DNA from 2 places in the Streptomyces sp. HUAS TT11 genome. Region 2 is predicted to be linked to the other one. Evidence: riboswitches for the same ligand, from Rfam matches in the RefSeq annotation. Region 2 holds a riboswitch; the other holds the start of a gene.
The links. A riboswitch is a leader RNA that binds a small molecule or an ion and turns the genes downstream of it on or off. The one in region 2 is predicted to bind S-adenosylmethionine.

Region 1 (11,064 bases), 1.5 Mb from region 2:
ACACAGGTACCTACGGCGTCGGCGAACCCGTCACCGCCGAACTCAGCGAGCCCGTCAAGGACAAGGCGTCGAGGGCCATCGTCGAGAGAGCCCTCAAGGTGGACTCCGTGCCCGCGGTCCAGGGCTCCTGGTACTGGGTGGACGACAAGAAGCTGCACTACCGCCCCCAGGACTACTGGCCCGCCCACGCCACCATCACGGCCCACAGCAACCTCGCGGGCATGAAGGTCGGCGACCGTCTGTGGGGCGGCGAGGTGAAGCCTGTGAAGATGACCACGGGCGACCGCGTCATCGCGGTCACGGACGCCGCCGCCCACCAGATGACGGTCTACAAGAACGACCAGGTCCTGCGGCGGATACCCATCACCACGGGCAAGCCCGGCTACGAGACCCGCAACGGTGTCAAGGTCGTACTGGGCAAGCAGTACGTCGTACGCATGCGCGGTACCTCGATCGGCATCTCGCAGAACTCGAGCGATTCGTACGACCTGATGGTCTACTGGGCGGCCCAGGTCACCTTCAGCGGCGAGTATGTGCACGCGGCGCCCTGGTCCGTGGGCTCACAGGGGTACGCCAACGTGAGCCACGGCTGCACCGGCATGAGCAACGGCCAGGCCCAGTGGTTCTACAACACGGTGCAGCAGGGTGACATCGTCAAGGTCGTCAACTCCTACGGCAAGCAGATGGAGCCGTTCGGCAACGGGTTCGGCGACTGGAACGTCGACTGGGCGAAGTGGCGCAAGGGCAGCGCCCTGGTCGCCGACAGCGGCACGAACGCCCAGGACCGGGCACGTCTGCGCCCTGAATCGATCTGAGACGGGCCCTCCGCGCCCCGTCAGGGGCGCGGGACCGGGACATCGTGCGGCTCCACCGTGGGGGTACGACGCACCAGGAGGGAACGGCTGCCGCCCTCACCCCGGGCGGCCCCGGCTCTCAGGCGCTCAGCAGGGCCTTGCGGCGCAGCAGATCGGCCAGGGCCGACGCGAACTCCACCGGCTCGACCGGGAGCGCCACCGCCGCATCCGCACGGCTCCACGTCGCCAGCCAGGCGTCCTGCGGCCGCGCGATCAGCACCAGCACCGGCGGGCAGTTGAAGATCTCGTCCTTGATCTGCCGGCAGACGCCCATGCCGCCCATCGGCACGGCCTCGCCGTCCAGGACGCACACGTCGATACCACCCCGGTCCAGCTCCTTGAGGACGGCGCCCGGTGTCGCGCACTCCACGAACTCGACCGCGGGGACGTCCGGGGCGGGCCTGCGCCCGGCCGCGAGCCGCACCTGTTCGCGGGTGGTGGAGTCGTCGCTGTAGACCAGGACCGTGGCGGTCGGCTGCATGCTTCCTCCGGTACGCACTGGTGTCCGCCGTCCTACGGGACGGTTCCGTTGGGGCGGATGCTACTCCCTCGGACTCGTGGTCAACACCGGTTCGGACAGGGCTTCGATGGGCCATCCGGGCAGTACACACGGTGCGGACACTCCGAACGGCACCCCCCGGAGTGAGGGCGGGATAAGGGACCGACATAATGTCGGTCGTGGCGACAGCAACGACAGTAGAAACCGGGCACGCGCACCCGTCGGTCAACCGGCCGAACCTCACCAGCGTCGGAACCATCATTTGGCTGAGTTCCGAGCTGATGTTCTTCGCGGCCCTCTTCGCGATGTACTTCACCCTGCGATCGGTGACCGGGCCGACCCACTGGAAGGAGATGGCGAGCCATCTCAACTTCCCGTTCTCGGCGACCAACACCACGATCCTGGTGCTCTCCTCCCTCACCTGCCAGCTCGGCGTGTTCGCTGCCGAGCGCGGTGACGTGAAGAAGCTCCGGGGCTGGTTCATCGTCACCTTCATCATGGGTGCGATCTTCGTCGGCGGGCAGATCTTCGAGTACACCGAGCTGGTCAAGAAGGACGGCCTCTCGCTCTCCTCGGACCCGTACGGCTCGGTGTTCTACCTGACCACCGGGTTCCACGGCATGCATGTGACGGGTGGTCTCATCGCCTTCCTGCTGGTCCTCGGCCGCACCTACGCGGCGCGGAGGTTCACCCATGAGCAGGCGACCGCCGCCATCGTCGTGTCCTACTACTGGCACTTCGTCGATGTCGTCTGGATCGGCCTCTTCGCCACGATCTACATGATCAAGTAGTCGGCCGTCGGCCGCGGCGGACGTTCACCCGATCGGGGAGAACCGATCGCCCGCGACGAACCGATCCATTTCCAGAAGCATCGACGCAGAAGATCCTGACACCGGGGTAATCCGTGAAAAAGCTCTCCGCACGACGACGCCATCCGATGGCGGCGCTCGTCGTCCTACTCATCGCGCTGACGCTCTCCGGGGGGCTGTACGCCGCGTTCGCGCCCGCCGACAAGGCGCAGGCCGATGACACCGCCCAGTCCCTCGCCATCGAGGAGGGCAAGAAGCTCTACCAGGTGGGCTGTGCCAGCTGCCACGGCACCGGCGGTCAGGGCTCCTCCGACGGACCCAGCCTGGTGGGTGTGGGTGCGGCGGCCGTCGACTTCCAGGTCGGTACCGGTCGCATGCCCGCCGCCACCTCGCAGGGCCCCCAGGTGACGAAGAAGAAGAACATCTACTCGCAGGCCCAGATCGACCAGCTCGCGGCGTACATCTCCTCGCTCGGTGCCGGCCCGGCCGTCCCGACGACGAACGACTACAGCCCCGAGGGTGCCGACATCGCCAAGGGCGGCGAGCTCTTCCGCACCAACTGCGCGCAGTGCCACAACTTCACGGGCAAGGGTGGCGCGCTGACGCACGGCAAGTTCGCGCCGAGCCTCGACGGCGTCGCCCCGAAGCACATCTACGAGGCCATGCAGACCGGCCCGCAGAACATGCCGTCGTTCCCCGACACCACGCTGTCGCAGCAGAACAAGAAGGACATCATCGCGTACCTCAACGCGGTCAACGGCGACCAGACCGACAACCCCGGCGGCCTCGAGCTGGGCGGCCTCGGACCGGTCTCCGAGGGCCTGTTCGCCTGGATCTTCGGCCTGGGCGCACTGATCGTGCTCGCCGTCTGGGTCGCCGCTCGGACCGCAAAGGCCAAGAAGTCATGAGTAGCCACGACATTCCAGAAGAGAACCTGCCCGCTGAGCAGGACACCGCACACGGTGCCGTGACGGTCGCGGACGAGGAGAACCCGTTCGCCGACCCGGGGCTGCCGCCCCACGAGCACCGCGTCCAGGACATCGACGAACAGGCCGCCAGGCGCTCCGAGCGCACGGTCGCCATGCTGTTCACCGTGTCGATGCTGGCGACGCTGGGGTTCATCGCCTCCTACGTCACGATCCCGACGGACAAGTCGATCTTCGTCTTCCCGATCGGGCACCTCAGCGCGATGAACTTCGCGCTGGGCCTGACGCTCGGTGTGGCGCTGTTCGCCATCGGCGCGGGCGCGGTCCACTGGGCCCGCACCCTGATGTCCGACATGGAGATCGCCGACGAGCGTCACCCGGTCGAGGCGTCGCCGGAGGTGAAGGCGAAGGTCCTCGCCGACTTCCAGCAGGGCGCCAAGGAGTCCCAGCTGGGCCGCCGCAAGCTGATCCGCAACACGATGTTCGGTGCGCTGGCCCTGTTCCCGCTCTCCGGCGTGATGCTGCTGCGCGACCTGGGCCCGCTGCCCGGCACCAAGCTGCGCCACACGCTCTGGTCCAAGGGCAAGCTCCTCGTCAACATGAACACGAACGAGCCGCTGCGTCCCTCGGACGTCGCGGTGGGTTCGCTCACCTTCGCCAAGCCCGAGGGCCTGGAGGAGAACAACGAGGACTTCCAGACCGAGATCGCCAAGGCCGCCCTGATGATCGTCCGGCTGCAGCCGGACAACATCAAGGACAAGCGGGAACTCGAGTGGTCCCACCAGGGCATCGTGGCGTTCTCCAAGATCTGCACCCACGTCGGTTGCCCGATCTCCCTGTACGAGCAGCAGACGCACCACGTCCTCTGCCCGTGCCACCAGTCCACCTTCGACCTCTCCGACGGTGCCCGGGTCATCTTCGGCCCGGCCGGTCACGCCCTGCCGCAGCTGCGCATCGGCGTGAACGCGGACGGTTACCTCGAGGCGCTCGGCGACTTCGAAGAGCCCGTCGGTCCTGCTTTCTGGGAGCGCGGATGAGTACTGCATCGACCAACCCGAACCCCGCCGGGGACGCGGCGGGCGGCTCGCGCGGACGGGCACCCGCCGGCGAGCGCCTCGCGGACTGGGCCGACGGCCGCCTGGGTGTCTACACCCTGGCCAAGTCCAACATGCGCAAGATCTTCCCCGACCACTGGTCGTTCATGTTGGGCGAGGTCTGCCTCTACAGCTTCCTGATCATCATCCTCACGGGTGTGTATCTGACGCTGTTCTTCCACCCGTCGATGAACGAGGTGGCGTACCACGGCAGTTACGTGCCGCTCCAGGGCCAGATGATGAGCGAGGCGTTCAACTCGACGCTGCACATCAGCTTCGACGTCCGCGGCGGTCTGCTGATCCGGCAGATCCACCACTGGGCGGCGCTGGTCTTCCTCGCCGGCATGTTCGTGCACATGATGCGCGTGTTCTTCACGGGCGCGTTCCGCAAGCCGCGTGAGATCAACTGGGTCTTCGGCTTCCTGCTGTTCGTCCTCGGCATGTTCACCGGCTTCACCGGCTACTCGCTCCCGGACGACCTGCTCTCCGGCACCGGTGTCCGCTTCATGGAGGGCGCGATCCTGTCCGTGCCGATCGTCGGCACGTACCTGTCGTTCTTCCTCTTCGGCGGTCAGTTCCCGGGTGGCGACTTCGTGGCCCGGTTCTACTCGATCCACATCCTGCTGCTGCCGGGCATCATGCTCGGTCTGGTGGTCGGCCACCTGATCCTGGTCGTCTACCACAAGCACACGCAGTTCGCGGGTCCCGGAAAGACGAACAACAACGTCGTCGGCATGCCGCTGATGCCGGTCTACATGGCCAAGGCCGGAGGCTTCTTCTTCCTGGTCTTCGGTGTCATCGCGGCCGTCGCTGCGGTCGCCCAGATCAACCCGATCTGGGCCATCGGCCCCTACCGTCCGGACCAGGTGTCCACCGGCGCCCAGCCCGACTGGTACATGGGCTTCTCCGAGGGCCTGATCCGTGTGATGCCGGGCTGGGAGGTCAACTTCTGGGGTCACACGCTCGTCCTGGGCGTGTTCATCCCGCTGGTGATCTTCCCACTGGTCCTCGTCGCGATCGCGGTGTACCCGTTCATCGAGGCCTGGGTCACCGGCGACAGGCGCGAGCACCACATCCTGGACCGCCCGCGCAACGCCCCGACGCGTACCGCCTTCGGTGCGGCGTGGATCTCCTGGTACTTCGTGCTGCTCGTCGGTGGTGGAAACGACCTCTGGGCGACGCACTTCCACCTGTCGATCAACGCGATCACCTGGTTCGTCCGCATCGCCTTCTTCGTGGTGCCGGTCCTCGTGTTCATCGTGGCCAAGCGGATCTGCCTGGGTCTGCAGCGCCGCGACCGCGACAAGGTGCTGCACGGCCGCGAGTCGGGCATCATCAAGCGGCTGCCGCACGGTGAGTTCATCGAGGTGCACGAGCCGCTCAGCCAGGAGCAGCTGCACACGCTCACCTCGCACGAGCAGTACCAGCCGGTCGAGATCGGCGCGACGGTCGACGAGAACGGCGTCGAGCGGAAGATCAAGGGCTCGGAGAAGCTGCGCTCCAAGCTGAGCGGCGCCTACTACGGAGACGCCAACCAGATCCCCAAGCCCACGGTCGAGGAGTACAAGGAGATCACGAGCGGCCACGGCCACCACTGATCGCTGCGCGCGCCACGCCACGGTCGAAGGGCCCCGTCCAGTCATGGACGGGGCCCTTCGCCGTGTCCCGGGCTGGATAGGGTGGAGCTGTTCGACAACCCGAGCCCCATGTCGGGGCCACCACCCAGGAGCGGCTTATGAGCGCTGTGAACCCCGCCGGAGGCGACACCGCGGCGGTCCGTTCCTGGCCCCAGGTACTGAACGGGCTGCTCGAGGGCCGTGACCAGAGCGCCGACGACACGGCCTGGGCGATGGACCGCATCATGCGGGGCGAGGCGACCGATGCCCAGATCGCCGGCTTCGCCGTGGCGCTGCGTGCCAAGGGCGAGACGGTCGCGGAGATCACCGGGCTCGTCCGGGCGATGTACGAGCACGCGAACGTCATCGAGGTGCCGGGGCCGACGGTCGACATCGTCGGTACGGGCGGTGACGGCGCGAAGACCGTGAACATCTCCACGATGTCGTCGATCGTGGTGGCCGGTGCGGGCGCCAAGGTCGTCAAGCACGGCAACCGGGCCGCGTCCTCGGCGTCCGGGGCCTCGGACGTGCTGGAGAAGCTCGGTGTCAATCTGGAGCTGCCGGTGCACCGGGTGGCCGAGGTGGCCGAGCGGGCCGGGATCACCTTCTGTTTCGCGGTCAAGTTCCACCCGGCGCTGCGGCACGTGGCGGCGGCACGCGGACAGCTCGGCATCCGTACGACGTTCAACGTCCTGGGCCCGCTGACGAACCCGGCGAAGGTGAAGGCGCAGGCGGTCGGGGTCGCCGACCCGCGGATGGCGCCCATCGTCGCCGGGGTCCTCGCGGAGCGCGGCAACTCCTCCCTGGTGTTCCGGGGCGACGACGGCCTGGACGAGCTGACGACGACGTCGACGTCCCGGGTGTGGGTGGTCCGCGACGGCAAGGTCACCGAGGAGTCCTTCGACCCGAGGGACGTCGGTATCGAGCTGGTGCCGGTGGAGGCGCTGCGCGGCGCCGACGCCTCCTACAACGCCGAGGTCGCACGGCGGCTGCTCGACGGTGAGACGGGCCCGGTGCGGGACGCCGTGCTGCTGAACTCCGCCGCGGCCCTCGTGGCGCTGGAGCAGGCCGACGGCCCGCTGGTGGACCGGATCCGGGCCGGCATGGCGAGGGCGGCGGAGTCGATCGACTCGGGAGCGGCCAAGAGCGTCCTGGACCGCTGGGTGGCCGCGAGCCACGCCTAGCACCACCGCTCCGGGCGGGCCGCGGTCTCTTCCGCCGCGGTCCGCCCGAGGTGTCTTCGGGCCCTGTCGCGGGGCACGCTCGTCGCCGGGGCACCGCCCTGTCCGGGGCGCCCCCCGCGGTCCTCGGTGCATCCCGGTATCCGGACAGAAGTTGCAGCCGATCGATCACCCCTCTAATGTCCTGCGCAGGTCATGAGCGACAGCCATTCGGCCCCGGCCGGCTGTCCGGCAACCCTCCGTCCGTGGCGGGGTGCCCCGGGTGAGGACCAGGCCGTAGGCAGCGAGGTCTGCGGCAAGCGCGGACCCCTCGCGTCACCAGGGGTCCTGGTCGTTCGAGGGAGCCTTCCGTGAGCAAGCGAATGCGCTAGGGCCGCAGAGCCCCGCCTCCGCATCCCCTTTCACCCCTTCGTGTGCCGTCGACCCCGTCATGCGCTGTCCTGCGCACCGTCCGGCACGGCGAATCCACCTGTCCTCACGGGAGTGCACCCATGTCCGTCTCCACCGTTGCATCCGACCGGTCCGTCTGTTCCCCGCTGCCCGTTCTCGGACGGGATGTCACCGTCCCGCTCGTCACCGGCGGCGAAGTCACCTACGCCGCGCTCGACTACGCGGCCAGCGCCCCGGCGCTCCAGCGGGTCTGGGACGACGTGGCGGCCTACGCCCCGTACTACGGCAGCGTCCACCGCGGTGCCGGTTACCTCTCGCAGCTCTCCACCGACCTGTTCGAGAACGCCCGCGGGACGGTCGCCGAGTTCCTCGACTGCCGGGAGGACGACCAGGTCGTCTTCACCCGGTCCACCACCGATTCGCTGAACCTCCTGGCCGCCGTGGTCCCGGCCGGCTGCGAGGTCTTCGTCTTCGAGACGGAGCACCACGCGTCGCTGCTGCCGTGGCGGGACGCCCAGGTCACCTACCTCGACGCCCCGAACACTCCGGGGCAGGCCGTCGAGACCCTGGAGCGCGCCCTGGCGCACCGCGCACCTTCCCCGGCCTCCGGCCCGGCCCTGGTCTGCGTCACCGGCGCGTCCAACGTCACGGGTGAGCTGTGGCCGGTGCGCGAACTGGCGGCGGCCGCCCATGCGCACGGCGCCCGTATCGTGCTGGACGCCGCCCAGCTGGCTCCGCACCACCCGGTGTCGGTCCGCGACCTCGACGTCGACTGGGTCGCCTTCTCCGGGCACAAGCTGTACGCGCCCTTCGGGGCGGGAGTCCTGGCAGGCCGCGCCGACTGGCTGCGCGATGCCGAGCCGTATCTCGCGGGTGGCGGCGCCAGCCGCAAGGTCACTCGGCGTACCGACGGGGGAGTGGACGTCGAGTGGCACGAGAGCGCCGCGCGGCACGAGGCGGGCTCGCCCAACGTCATCGGCGCCTACGCGATCGCCTCCGCCTGCAAGGCTCTCACCGAGGCCGGCTTCGACACGCTGGTGGCCCGCGAGCGGCAGCTGATCCGTATCGTCGGGGAGGGGCTCGCCGAGGTCCCCGAGGTGAAGGTGCTGTCCCTCTTCGGTGACGACTCGCCCCGCGTCGGCGTCATCTCCTTCGTCGTCGAGGGCTGGAACAGCTCCCACTTCGCCGCCGCGCTCTCCGCGGAGTACGGCATCGGTGTCCGCGACGGCCTGTTCTGCGCCCACCCGCTGGTGCGTACCCTGCTGGGCAGCGACCCGCAGACCCAGGGCGAGTGCGGTGCACCCGAGGCCGCGCCCGGGGAGAAGTCCCTCAACGCGATCCGCGTCAGCTTCGGCGCGGGCACACCCGACGAGCACGTCGAGCGGTTCGTCCGCGCGGTCAAGGAGCTCGTCAGCGACGGCGCGAAGTGGAACTACCGTACCGAGGGCGGTCGTTGCGTGCCGACGGTGTGATCCACCGACGTCCGGCGGTTCAGCGGGGGACGAGCCCCGCGGGCCGCGGGCGGGGCCGGCGGCACGGACCCCGAGGGCGAACGGCCGTGAACGGCCGAGGAGTTCATGGACGGTCCCGGCCCGCGCGACACGGTGGCGCGGCCGGGGCCCGACGGACCGGGTCTCCGGTGCCGATACCCGTGCCTCGTCGCGGCGCCGGCCGCGGCGGGCGGTGATTGCCGGGGGTGCTGCTCGCCGCGCGTGGGGGAGTCGCCGGCCGGAGAGGCACTCTCGGCCGTGGCCGGGCGGGCTTCGGACGTCGGCCGGCACTACGGGAAAGGGCTCGGCGGATACCGCGGAGGTGTGCCGCGGCCTCGCGGAAGATCACTGCGGGGGCGGCTGCCCCTGCCCGGCCGGGCAGGAGGGTGCCTCGAAGCCGTGTGCACCGACGGGACGCGGGGGCCCTGTCCACATGGCCGCCGTCAAGGGCGTCACCGCTTCGGACGTACCGGTCTAGTTGTCGAGCCCGATCGCGAACGCGGCCTCCAGGTCGTGCTGGGAGTACGTGCGGAAGGCGACATGCGTGTCCGTGGCCAGTACGCCCTGGATCTTGCTGATCCGGCCGGGGATGACGTCCGCAAGGTCGTCGTGGGCCTTCACCCGGACCATGGCGATCAGGTCGTAGGTGCCGGTGACGGAGAAGACCTCGCTGACACAGTCCAGCGCGGCGATCGACTCGGCGATCTCGGGGATCCGGTCCACGCTGGTCTTGATGAGGACGATCGCGGTGATCACGGCTGGTGTTCTCCCTCGGGGGCCTGGGCTGGGGGTTTCACCCTACTCGTACGGCCGTAGCGCACCCAGGCGTAGCCGAAGCCCAGCGTGAAGCCGACCAGGTGCGCCAGATAGGCGACCCCCGGCCCCTGCGCGGCACGGCCCGCAGCCATCCACTGAAGGCTCGCCCAGAAGGGCAGCACGACCCAGGCCGGGAAACGCAGCGGCAGGAAGAGCAGGAACGGGAAGAGACTGGTCACCCTGGCCTTGGGGAACAGGAACAGAAAGGCGCCGAGGACCGCGGAGATGGCTCCGGAGGCTCCGACCAGCGTCTGCGCCGACTCGGCGTTGGCCGCCGCGTACCCGAGCAGCGCCAGGTAGCCGCAGCCCAGGTAGAACAGGGCGAACTCCAGGTGGCCCATCCGCTCCTCGGCCATCGCCCCGAAAACGTAGAGGAACAGCATGTTGCCCAGCAGATGCACCCAGCTGCCGTGGACGAACAGCGCCGTCGCGGGGGTGAGCGCCGCCCGCGGCGCCCCGCTGAACAGTTCCACGGGCACGACCCCCCAACGGGCGAAATAGGACCGCTGGGCGGCCAGCAGTTCGTCCCCGGTGCCGTAGGCCGGATTCAGTCCCGCGGCCGGCCCGATCAGGAAGACCAGACAGCACAGGACGATCAGCCCGTACGTCACCGGCGCCGACTGCGCCCGCAGCGCTCCGGCGGCCACCCTCCTCCAGGTGCTGATCATGGGACAGAGCATGGCGTAACCGGACCGATCCATGCAGAGTGCCTCGCCGCACGGACGGACGGGCGGCGAGTACCCGCCAGGCCGTAGGGTTACGAGCCACACGCTCCAGGGAAACTGGCGCATCACGGAGACTGGAAGAAGGAAGAGCGGCCACGATGACGGTTCCCCTCCCGACCGAGACGACGCGCTGGCGCTGCACCCTCTGTGGAAACCTCACGCGGTTCGACGTCACCCGCTCGTCGAAGGTCGTCGAGTATGTACACCTCGATCTCGCCGGGGAGCCGAAGGTCGAGGAGCGCGAGGTGGTCAGTGAGACCATCGAATCGGTGCGTTGCCGCTGGTGCAACGCCCTGGATCAGGTGGAGCTCGTGGACAGGCCGGGCGCCGGCTCCTGAGGGAGGCGGTCCCGCACGGACAGTGGGGTGACGGATGGTGGAGACCACAGGCGGGGAGCCGGCCGACGGCGCCGCTGAGGTGCTCGACCGCCCGCTGCCCGACGGCGTGCGCCGCCGTGTCGTGCAGATCGTGTCGGAGAGCTTCGGCGGTCTGACCCTCGGCGAACTGCCCGTCCAGCTGCGGCAGTATGCCCGGTTCACCCCGAACCGCCGGGCGAAGTTCGCCGGCAACGCCATGGCGTCGGCCCTGGAGACCGATGCGGTGTTCCGCCAGCGCATCGGGGAGAAGCTCAGGGAGACGCAACCGGAACTCGCCGACGCCCTCG
Region 2 (11,064 bases):
CCGGTGGCGGCGGGCAGCTGCAGCAGCTGCGGCAGGACGAGGGACATCGCGAACATGCCGAAGCCGAGCGCCACCGAGGCGAGGTTGGTGACCAGCACCTGACGACGGGCGGTGGTGCGCAGGTCCACCAGCGGCTCCCGCACGCGCAGTTCGAAGACACCCCACACCAGCAGGATCACGACGGCGGCCACGAACAGACCGAGGGTGGTGCCGCTGCCCCAGCCCCAGTCGGCGCCCTTGGAGATCGCCAGCAGGAGGCTCACCAGACCGGCCGCCATGCCGAGGGCGCCGAGCACGTCGAACCGTCCGCCCGTGCGCACCTCCGACTCCGGCACGAACACCAGGACGAGGACGGCGGCGACGGCGCCGAGCGCGGCCGAGGTCCAGAACAGCATGTGCCAGTCGAAGTTCTCGGCGATGACCGCGGCGGCGGGCAGGCCGAGGGCGCCGCCGACACCGAGCGAGGCGCTCATCATCGCGGTCGCCGAGCCCAGCCGCTCGGCGGGCAGCTCGTCGCGCATGATGCTGATGCCGAGCGGGATCACGCCGGCGGCCGTGCCCTGCAGGGCGCGTCCCACGATCACCGGCGCCAGGGCGTCGCTGAGGCCGACCGCGACCGAGCCGATCACCAGCATGGACAGGCCGACCAGCAGCATGCGGCGCTTGCCGTACATGTCGCCGAGCCGGCCCATCACCGGGGTGGCCACGGCGGCGGCGAGGAGGGTGGCGGTGACGGCCCAGGCGGCGTCCGCCGGCGAGGCCTGCAGGAGTTTCGGCAGCTCCGGGACGATCGGGATCACCAGGGTCTGCATCAGCGAGACCACGATGCCACCGAAGGCGAGCACCGCGACCAGGGCGTTCGATCTCGGCGCCACGGTTGTTCCGTCCCCGGCGGGCCGGGCGGGTGCGTCGGGCATGGCAGGAGCCTCCGTGGGAGTGCAGGTGTGCTTGACTCAGGCAACCTTAGTCCCGTTTGATTGACTTAAGCAAGTTAAATTGCGGACGACCGCCCAGGAGTCCGGAGGTGTCGGGAAGACGGCGGACGGCGCTCCCCTCGGCGAGCGCCGCCCCGGTGCCGTCGGGTGTCCTCTCAGCTCAGCGTCTTCAGCGCCACCGCGTCGTAGGGCTGCACCTCGTCGAAACGGTCGGTCAGGACCTTGGCCGCCCACTCGGGGTCCTGGAGCAGTGCCCGGCCGACGGCCACCAGATCGAACTCGTCGCGCTCGAGGCGGTCCAGGAGGTTGTCGATCCCCTTGACCGGAGCGCCCTCGCCCTGGAAGCCCCTGAGGAAGTCGCCGTCGAGGCCGACCGAGCCGACGGTGATGACCTGCTTGCCCGTCAGCTTCTTGGTCCACCCGGCGAGGTTGAGGTCGGAGCCCTCGAACTCCGGCAGCCAGTACCGGCGGGTGGAGGCGTGGAAGACGTCCGCACCCGCCGCGGCCAGCGGGGTCAGGATCGACTCCAGCTCCTGCGGCGTCTGTGCGAGCCGGGCGTCGTAGGCCTCCTGCTTCCACTGCGAGTAGCGGAAGACGATCGGGAAGTGGGGGGAGACCGCCTCACGCACGGCCGTGACGATCTCGGCGGCGAACTTCGTACGGGCCACCGGGTCTCCGCCGTACGCGTCGGCGCGGCGGTTGGTGCCGGCCCACAGGAACTGGTCGAGCAGATAGCCGTGGGCACCGTGCAGTTCGACACCGTCGAAGCCGATCCGCTCGGCAGCGGCGGCCGCGGCGGCGAAGGCGCCGACGACGTCGTCCAGGTCCTGCCGTGTCATCGCCTTGCCGGTGCCCTCGGTTCCGTCGAGGCGCAGCCCGGAGGGACCGACGGCGGGGGCGTCCGCGAACGGCGGCTGGCCCTGCCGCCGCACCATGCCGATGTGCCACAGCTGGGGCATGATCGTGCCGCCCGCCGCATGCACCGCCTCGACCACCCCGGCCCAGCCCGCCAGCTGCTCCTCGCCGTGGAACCGCGGGACGCGGCTGCTCTGACCGGCCGACTCGTGGCCGACGTAGGTGCCCTCGGTGACGATCAGCCCGACCCCGGCGGCCGCGCGGCGCGCGTAGTACGAGACCACGTCCTCACCGGGGACGCCTCCCGGCGAGAACTGGCGGGTCATGGGCGCCATGACGATCCGGTTGGGAACGGTCAGGCCGTTCAGCGTGACGGGACGGGACAGGATGCGGGCCGCGCGGGATGCGGAGGCGGTGACGGTCACGTGGGGGAGCTCCTCGGCCGGGGGTCGACGGGAAACCGTGCGGTATGTGCACACGCATCGAGCAGCATACCCAACGGTCGGTCGGCCTTAGGGTGACCCTGGACACGCCCGAGGGCGGCACCCCCTGTCTCCAGGGAGTACCGCCCTCGGTGTGATCGGACCGGGTCCGAGCCTGGGATCAGGCTCAGAAGTCCATGTCACCGCCCGGCATGCCGCCACCGGCAGGCGCGGCGGCCTTCTCCGGCTTGTCGGCGATGACGGCCTCGGTGGTGAGGAACAGCGCGGCGATGGAGGCGGCGTTCTGCAGAGCGGAACGGGTCACCTTCGCCGGGTCGATGATGCCTTCCTTGACCAGGTCGACGTACTCGCCGGTCGCGGCGTTCAGGCCGTGACCCGGGGTCAGGTTGCGCACCTTCTCCACCACGACGCCGCCCTCGAGGCCGGCGTTGACGGCGATCTGCTTCAGCGGGGCCTCGAGGGCCAGCTTGACGGCGGCGGCACCGGTGGCCTCGTCGCCGTTCAGCTCCAGCTTCTCGAAGACCTGGGAGGCCTGGAGCAGGGCCACGCCACCACCGGCGACGATGCCCTCCTCGACGGCCGCCTTGGCGTTGCGGACGGCGTCCTCGATGCGGTGCTTGCGCTCCTTGAGCTCGACCTCGGTGGCGGCACCGGCCTTGATGACGGCCACGCCGCCGGCCAGCTTCGCCAGGCGCTCCTGCAGCTTCTCGCGGTCGTAGTCGGAGTCGCTGTTCTCGATCTCCGCGCGGATCTGGTTCACGCGGCCCTGCACCTGCTCCGGGGAGCCGGCGCCGTCGACGATCGTGGTCTCGTCCTTGGTGATGACGACCTTGCGGGCGCGGCCCAGGAGGTCCAGGGTCGCGTTCTCCAGCTTGAGGCCGACCTCCTCGGAGATGACCTCGCCACCCGTGAGGATGGCGATGTCGCCGAGCATGGCCTTGCGGCGGTCACCGAAGCCCGGGGCCTTGACGGCGACGGACTTGAAGGTGCCGCGGATCTTGTTGACGACCAGGGTCGACAGAGCCTCGCCCTCGACGTCCTCGGCGATGATCAGCAGCGGCTTGCCCGACTGCATGACCTTCTCCAGCAGCGGGAGCAGGTCCTTGACCGAGGAGATCTTCTGGTTGGCGATCAGGATGTACGGGTCGTCGAGTGCGGCCTCCATACGCTCCATGTCGGTGGCGAAGTACGCCGAGATGTAGCCCTTGTCGAAGCGCATGCCCTCGGTGAGCTCGAGCTCGAGACCGAAGGTCTGCGACTCCTCGACGGTGATGACGCCTTCCTTGCCGACCTTGTCCATGGCCTCGGCGATCAGCTCGCCGATCTGGGTGTCGGCGGCGGAGATGGAGGCCGTGGAGGCGATCTGCTCCTTGGTCTCGACGTCCTTCGCCTGCTCCAGCAGGGCGGCGGAGACGGCCTCGACGGCCTTCTCGATACCGCGCTTCAGGGCCATGGGGTTGGCACCGGCGGCCACGTTGCGCAGGCCCTCGCGGACCAGCGCCTGAGCGAGCACGGTCGCCGTGGTCGTACCGTCACCGGCGACGTCGTCCGTCTTCTTGGCGACTTCCTTGACCAGCTCGGCGCCGATCTTCTCGTACGGGTCCTCGAGCTCGATCTCCTTGGCGATGGAGACACCGTCGTTGGTGATCGTGGGGGCACCCCACTTCTTCTCGAGGACGACGTTGCGGCCCTTCGGGCCGAGGGTCACCTTGACGGCGTCCGCGAGCTGGTTCATGCCGCGCTCGAGGCCTCGCCGCGCCTCCTCGTCGAACGCGATGATCTTGGCCATGTGAAGTGGTCCTCCCAGGACTGGGGGTGATTACTTCGGACCGCGCCCGCGCCCGCGACGGACGGCCTCGGCCGGAGGTTCCCTGCCCCACCCGGTCCGCGGCCTCACCGACCCGGTCCTTCTTTTTTTGTCACTCTCACCTTCAGAGTGCTAACGCCAATGATTAGCACTCGCCCCGTCCGAGTGCAAGGCGCGGCCCTGTGAAGCAGGTCCCTGCGCCCCGGCACGCCGCCGGACAGACCGAGGGGCTCGCACCCCAACGGGATGCGAGCCCCTCGACACGTCGATCAGTTCAGTCGTCGGCGCGTGCTTCAGCCGGCCAGTCGGACCATGTCCGCCTGCGGCCCCTTCTGACCCTGCGAGATCTCGAACTCGACCCGCTGGCCCTCTTCGAGGGTGCGGTAGCCGTCCATCTGAATCGCGCTGTAGTGGACGAAAACATCCGCACCACCGTCGACCGCGATGAAGCCGTACCCCTTCTCCGCGTTGAACCACTTGACGGTGCCCTGAGCCATGCCTAACTCCCCTATTACTGGCCCTTGCACAGATCCACACTTCGCGGATCCGGGTCAGACCTCACCCCCCAACGGTTGGGGGCGTGCGCCGGAACGCGTCGACCGCGGCTGAATGTATCTGTCCAACTGCCGTCTGCAACAGGTCAATCGGACGAGAATTCAGGGCATGACCGGTCGGGAATGTACGAAGAATTCGTCCGAATTCAGGGCAAGTCGGGCCCTACAAAAGGAATGAATGGCGCAAAAGCCCTGCGCACTTTGGCTACTTCTTATCGGGTGCGCGGCAGCGACCGGAGGCGCCCGGCGGAGAGAGCGGGAACGCGTTCCCCAACTGTACCTCGCTCAACCATGCAGAATTGCCCCCTCCGCTTGTCTCACGGAGAGGGCAATTCGATGAACTCTCGGTGACGCGCATTACCGAGGGTAACGATCGGTCGGCTGAACCACCGTCAGCCACCCGCGACGGCCGGGATGATGGAGACGCCGGCGCCGTCCGGCGTCGCCGTCTCGAGACCCTGCTCGAAGCGGACGTCGTCGTCGTTGACGTACACGTTGACGAAACGGCGCAGCTTGCCCTGGTCGTCCAGGACCCGGGCGGCGATGCCGACGTGGTTCTTCTCCAGGTCGGCGATGACCTCCGCGAGGGTCCGGCCCTCGGCGGTCACCTCGGCCCGGCCGGCGGTGTAGGTGCGCAGGATGGTGGGGATGCGGACGTTGACGCTCATGGGGTGTGACCTCCGGTCGGGGTGCGGCTGGCGGGGACGGGCGCTTACGCGAGCCCGGCCTCGCGGAAGGAGTCGAGGTTCGGGCGGATCGTGGCGGTGAGCCCGGTTCCGGCCACGGCGTCCAACGTCTTGAGGCCGTCCCCGGTGTTGAGGACGACCGTCGTCTTCGCCGGGTCGAGGACGCCGTTCTCGATGAGCTTGCGCGTGACGCCGACGGTCACGCCGCCCGCCGTCTCGGCGAAGATGCCCTCGGTGCGGGCCAGCAGCTTGATGGCGTCGACGATCTCCGCGTCGGTCACGTCCTCCACGGCGCCGCCCGTGCGGCGGGCGATGTCCAGGACGTACGGGCCGTCCGCCGGATTGCCGATCGCGAGCGACTTGGCGATGGTGTCCGGCTTCTGCGGCCGTACCACGTCGGTGCCCGCCTTGAACGCCACCGACACCGGCGAGCACCCCTCGGCCTGCGCACCGAAGATCTTGTACGGCCTGTCCTCGACGAGCCCGAGCTTGACGAGCTCCTGCAGACCCTTGTCGATCTTCGTCAGCTGCGAGCCGGAGGCGATCGGGACCACGATCTGGTCGGGCAGCCGCCAGCCCAGCTGCTCGGCGATCTCGTACGCCAGCGTCTTGGAACCCTCCGCGTAGTAGGGACGGAGGTTGACGTTGACGAAGCCCCAGCCCTCGCCCGCCGGGTCGCCGATCAGTTCGGAGCAGAAGCGGTTCACGTCGTCGTAGTTGCCCTCGATGCCGACGAGGTCGCCGCCGTAGATCGCGGCCATGACGATCTTGCCCTGCTCCAGGTCGTGCGGGATGAAGACACAGGAGCGAAAGCCCGCACGGGCCGCCGCGGCGCCCACCGCGCCCGCGAGATTGCCGGTCGAGGAGCAGGAGAGCGTGGTGAAGCCGAAGGCTCGCGCCGCCTCCAGCGCCTGGGCGACCACACGGTCCTTGAAGGAGTGCGTGGGGTTGCCGGAGTCGTCCTTCACGTACAACCCGCCGGTGACGCCCAACTCGCGCGCCAGGTTGTCGGCCTGGACGAGCTTGGTCCAGCCGGGGTTGAGGTTCGGCTTGTCGGCGACGTCCGCCGGGACCGGCAGCAGCGGCGCATAGCGCCAGATGTTCGCGGGACCCGCCTCGATCCGCTTGCGCAATTCCTCGGTGTCGTAACCCGAGAAGTCGTACGCGATCTCCAGCGGGCCGAAGCACTCCTCGCAGGCGAAGACCGGGCCGAGCGGCACCCGGTGACCGCACTCGCGGCAGGACAGCGCCGCTGCGGGTCCGAGGTTCACAGAGTCGGTGCTGCTTGCAACTGTCTGCACAGCCATGTCAGGCGAGGCCCTTTCTCCTCATCTTCCTCACGACGCATCTCGCCGTAAGACGGAATTGGCACCTTCCCGAGCCGGGAGCCTCGCGCAGTGATCAACACTGATCTACGAGACCGGCTGGAGGGTTGCCGGGGCTTCATCGGGCCGTGTCCCTCTGCCCCTCTGGATGAGCTGTATGCGGTTGTTTTACCTGTTATGAGCCACCGCGACCCCCGACATGCGTTGGTCACCGGCGTTGTTCAAGACTGTAACCGAAGGCCAGGACAGTTGAGAGAGTCGTCCGAAGCGCGAGATGGACACCCACCCGCACCGACGGGAACACACCGCTCGAAGATCTCTACTGCCACCACCGCCGTCCGAACGTGAGGAGCAGCAGACTGTGCTGGAAGAAGTCGAGCGCTGGCTGAGCACCCGCTCCTGGTCCGTCACCGAGCGCCCGCTCCACCAGATCCTGGCCGCGAAGCGCGCCTCGGGCTCGACGGTCAGTGTCGTGCTGCCCGCGCTCAACGAGGAGGAGACGGTCGGCGACATCGTCACCGCCATCCGCCGCGACCTCGTGCTGCGGGTTCCGCTCGTCGACGAGATCGTCGTCGTCGACTCGGGCTCCACCGACCGCACCTCCGAGGTCGCCGCTGCGGCCGGAGCGAAGGTGGTGCACCGCGACACGATCCTGCCGCGCATCCCGGCCGTGCCCGGCAAGGGCGAGGTCCTGTGGCGCTCCCTGCTCGTCACCCGCGGGGACATCGTCTGCTTCGTCGACGCGGACCTCAGGGAGTTCTCGTCCGACTTCGTCTCCGGGATCGTGGGCCCGCTGCTCACCGACCCGGGCGTGGACCTGGTGAAGGCGATGTACGACCGTCCGCTCGGCGGCGCGGCGGGACAGGGCGGGCGTGTCACCGAACTGATGGCCCGCCCGCTGCTCAACATGCACTGGCCGCAACTGGCCGGCTTCGTGCAGCCGCTCGGCGGCGAGTACGCGGCCCGGCGCTCGCTGCTGGAACGGCTGCCGTTCCCGGTCGGGTACGGGGTGGAGCTCGGCATCCTGGTGGACGCCCTGCACCTGGTGGGGCTCGACGCCCTGGCCCAGGTCGACGTGGGCGTGCGCAAGCACCGCCACCAGGACGGGCAGGCGCTGGGCCGTATGGCCGCCTCGATCTACCGCACCGCACAGCTGCGCCTGGCCCGCGGCCATCTGATCCGTCCGGCCCTCATCCAGTTCGAGCGGGGCGACGGCGGTTTCGAGCCGCGCACGTATCGGGTGGACACGGAGGAGCGGCCGCCCATGGCGGAGATCGAGGAGTACGTGGAACACAAGGCGGCCTGAGGAACCCGCTCCGCCGGCGACGGTTCGCGACCGCGGCAGAACCCCTTGTATACGGCTCCGCATACGGCCGACGGGAACGTTTGAGCGTTTTGAGCTCGGGCTAGGTTTCGAGGCATGGCTTCCACGCATGCGGCATCCGTACTCGTCGCCTCCAACCGCGGCCCGGTCTCGTACGCGCTGGACGAGTCCGGCGGGCTCACCGCCAAGCGCGGCGGGGGCGGGCTGGTCTCCGGGCTCTCGGCCATCGGCCCGGACACGGACGCGGTCTGGGTCTGCTCCGCCCTGGGCGCCGGTGACCGCGAGGCCGTGCGGCGGACGGGCGGCGCGCTCGACACGGCCGACACCGGCGACCGGCGTGTCCGGATGCTGGACATCGACCCGCAGGTGCACGCGGACGCGTACAACGGCATCGCCAACTCGGTGCTGTGGTTCGTGCACCACATGCTCTACCAGACGCCGCTCGAGCCGGCCTTCGGAACGGAGTTCCGGCGCCAGTGGGCGGCATACGAGGCGTACAACCGCGCGTTCGCCGAGGCACTGGCGCAGGAGGCGGGTGAGGGAGCGGCGGTGCTGATCCAGGACTACCACCTCACCCTGGCCCCCCGGATGCTCCGCGGTCTGCGGCCCGATCTGCGGATCGGCCACTTCTCGCACACGCCGTGGGCGCCGCCGGAGTACTTCCGTCTGCTGCCCGACGACATCGCGGCGCAGGTGCTCGGTGGGATCCTCGGCGCGGACCGGGCGGCGTTCCTCACGCAGCGCTGGGCGGACGCGTTCACGGACTGCTGTCACGCGGTCCTCGGTCCCGGCATTCCCTCCGGCACCCGCATCGGCGTCCACGGCCTGGGCGCGGACGCCGACTTCCTGCGGCAGCGGGCCCACCGGCCGGACGTGGACGAGCGGATGGCGGCACTGCGGAAGCAGATCGGCTCGGCCCCCGACGGCAGCCCGCGCAGGACGATCGTGCGGGTGGACCGCACCGAGCTGTCCAAGAACATCGTGCGGGGACTGCTGGCCTACCAGGAGCTGCTGGAATCGCGTCCGGAGTGGCGCGAACGGGTCGTCCACATCGCCTTCGCCTACCCCTCCCGCCAGGACCTGGCCGTCTACCGCGACTACACGGCCGAGGTCCAGCGAGTGGCGACGGAGATCAACTCACGCTACGGGACGCCGGACTGGACCCCCGTCGAGCTGCATGTGAAGGACGACTTCGCACGCTCGCTGGCCGCCTACCGGCTGGCGGACGTGGCACTGGTGAACCCCATCAGGGACGGCATGAACCTGGTCGCCAAGGAGGTCCCGGTGGTCTCCGACGAGGGCTGCGCGCTGGTGCTGTCCCGGGAGGCCGGGGCGTTCGAGGAGCTGTCCGAGGACGCGGTGGCCGTGAACCCGTACGACATCGGGGGCATGGCGACCGCGCTGCACGAGGCGCTGTCGATGGGGACGGGCGAGCGCGCCGAGCGGACGAAGCGGCTCGCCGCGCAGGCCACGGCACTTCCGCCGGCACGGTGGTTCCTCGATCAGCTGGCCGCCCTGGAGACGTGACGGGGCCGCCACCGGCCGGGCTCGTTCACGCGATCCCGTCTGCCAGTGACCGCACGAGCCGTACGATCCCCGGCGGCCCGTCGACCACCAGGTCCGCTCGCTGCGCCAGTTCCGTGACCTCGTCGCTGCCGCTGCAGACCAGCAGACCGGGGACGCCGTCGGAGCGGAGCTTGTCGACCGCGGCGAAGGCGGAGAGATCGCCGAGGTCGTCGCCCGCGTACATGACCGCCCCGGCGCCGATCTCACGGGCGTACTCCAGCAGGGCCACTCCCTTGTCCATGCCCGGTGGGCGCAGTTCCAGGACGAACCGGCCGGGTTCGACGATCAGTCCGTGGCGGGCGGCGAGACCGGTCAGTGGATCGCGGAGGGCCTCGAATGCGGCCTGCGGATCCCCGGCACGACGGGTGTGCACGGCGACGGCCCGCCCCTTCTCCTCGATCCACGTCCCCTCACGGGGTCCGATCGCCTCGAGGAGCGCGGGGAGTTCGGCACGGGCGGCGGCGACACCGGGGTGGGGGGCGGGAGCGTCGACGGTGCCGGTGCGGGCGTCCCAGCGTTCGGCGCCGTAGTGGCCGAGGACCACGAGGTGTTCGAGTCCGGGCACCTCGGCGAAGCCGCCGTAGCGGACGGCCACGTCGGCGGGGCGCCCGGTGACGACCGCGACGGCGGCCACCTTCGGGGCGAGGGCCGCGAGGGCGGGCACCGCGTCCGGGTGAGCACGGGCCTGGTCGGGGTCGGGGACGATCGGCGCGAGCGTCCCGTCGAAGTCGAAGGCGAGGACGGCCCGCCCGGGCCGGGTGAGGATCGCGTCGAGTCCGTCCCGCCCGGCCGGTGTGGCGGGCGTCGGCAAGGAGTCCGTGTGGCTGCCCATGGGACGACCCTATCCACGCGGGCCCGGCCTCACTCCTGGCGCGCCGCCCCGCGCGTCCCGCTCAGCGCTCGGCGCGGCGGGACGCGCGGATGCGGCGCAGCCGGTTGACGGTGACGGGGGCGTGCGCGAGGGCTCTCGGGTCGTCGAGGAGGGCGTTGAGCAGCTGGTAGTACCGGACGGGGGCCAGGCCGAGCTGCTCACGGATGACGCGCTCCTTGGCCCCCGGCCCGGTGAAACTGCGCCCCTCCAGCGCGAGGATGGCCTTGTCCCGGGCAGTGAGGTCGTCCATGGGGGAACCGTAGCCGGAAGGGCCGACACCGCCCCGTCAGCCGGCGGACCCGTCCGCCGTCACGGCCTCCCGCTGCAGCGCGCCCAGGGTCACCGCCGGGCTGCCTCCCGGACCGACGGCCTTGCCCACCTGCTTCTTGATGTCGGCGCTGACGGCGGCCCAGGACGTCTTGCCCACGGGGTACAGCTCGGAGCTCGGCAGCTCCTCGAGGAAGGGCGCCAGGTCCGCGTCCCGGTGCGACGCCGACATCGTCTCCTGCGCGGAGTTGGTCACCGGCAGCAGGTCGTACTCGCGCGAGAACGCCAGGACGTTCTTCTCGCTGTAAACGTAGTCGAGGAAGTCGCGGATCCGGTCCTGGTGGCCGTTCTGCTTGAACGCCGTCATCCAGTCGGCCACGCCCATCGTGGACTTCGCCCGGCCACCGACGCCGGGCATCGGCACCATGCCG

Region 1: linked by a shared signal. The riboswitch ahead of ACSHXN_RS29335 (aminotransferase class V-fold PLP-dependent enzyme) and the one ahead of thrC (threonine synthase) in region 2 are both predicted to bind S-adenosylmethionine.

What each region holds. Positions count from the first base shown of each region.
Region 1 covers NZ_CP196184.1:6,569,148-6,580,211, forward strand. The annotation lists gene ACSHXN_RS29300 (L,D-transpeptidase) at 1-815, shown strand, start outside; gene ACSHXN_RS29305 (response regulator transcription factor) at 934-1,335, opposite strand; gene ctaE (aa3-type cytochrome oxidase subunit III) at 1,524-2,144, shown strand; gene qcrC (cytochrome bc1 complex diheme cytochrome c subunit) at 2,258-3,070, shown strand; gene qcrA (cytochrome bc1 complex Rieske iron-sulfur subunit) at 3,067-4,125, shown strand; gene qcrB (cytochrome bc1 complex cytochrome b subunit) at 4,122-5,780, shown strand; gene trpD (anthranilate phosphoribosyltransferase) at 5,918-6,982, shown strand; SAM riboswitch class IV at 7,171-7,287, shown strand; gene ACSHXN_RS29335 (aminotransferase class V-fold PLP-dependent enzyme) at 7,471-8,841, shown strand; gene ACSHXN_RS29340 (Lrp/AsnC family transcriptional regulator) at 9,334-9,615, opposite strand; gene ACSHXN_RS29345 (rhomboid family intramembrane serine protease) at 9,612-10,343, opposite strand; gene ACSHXN_RS29350 (hypothetical protein) at 10,499-10,738, shown strand; gene ACSHXN_RS29355 (NYN domain-containing protein) at 10,773-11,064, shown strand, end outside.
Region 2 covers NZ_CP196184.1:5,058,776-5,069,839, reverse strand. The annotation lists gene ACSHXN_RS22760 (MFS transporter) at 1-917, opposite strand, end outside; gene ACSHXN_RS22755 (NADH:flavin oxidoreductase) at 1,091-2,215, opposite strand; gene groL (chaperonin GroEL) at 2,400-4,022, opposite strand; gene ACSHXN_RS22745 (cold-shock protein) at 4,334-4,537, opposite strand; gene ACSHXN_RS22740 (MoaD/ThiS family protein) at 4,987-5,262, opposite strand; gene thrC (threonine synthase) at 5,307-6,587, opposite strand; SAM riboswitch class I at 6,606-6,760, opposite strand; gene ACSHXN_RS22730 (glucosyl-3-phosphoglycerate synthase) at 6,967-7,911, shown strand; gene ACSHXN_RS22725 (alpha,alpha-trehalose-phosphate synthase (UDP-forming)) at 8,026-9,456, shown strand; gene otsB (trehalose-phosphatase) at 9,482-10,327, opposite strand; gene ACSHXN_RS22715 (DUF3263 domain-containing protein) at 10,389-10,616, opposite strand; gene ACSHXN_RS22710 (ABC transporter substrate-binding protein) at 10,653-11,064, opposite strand, start outside.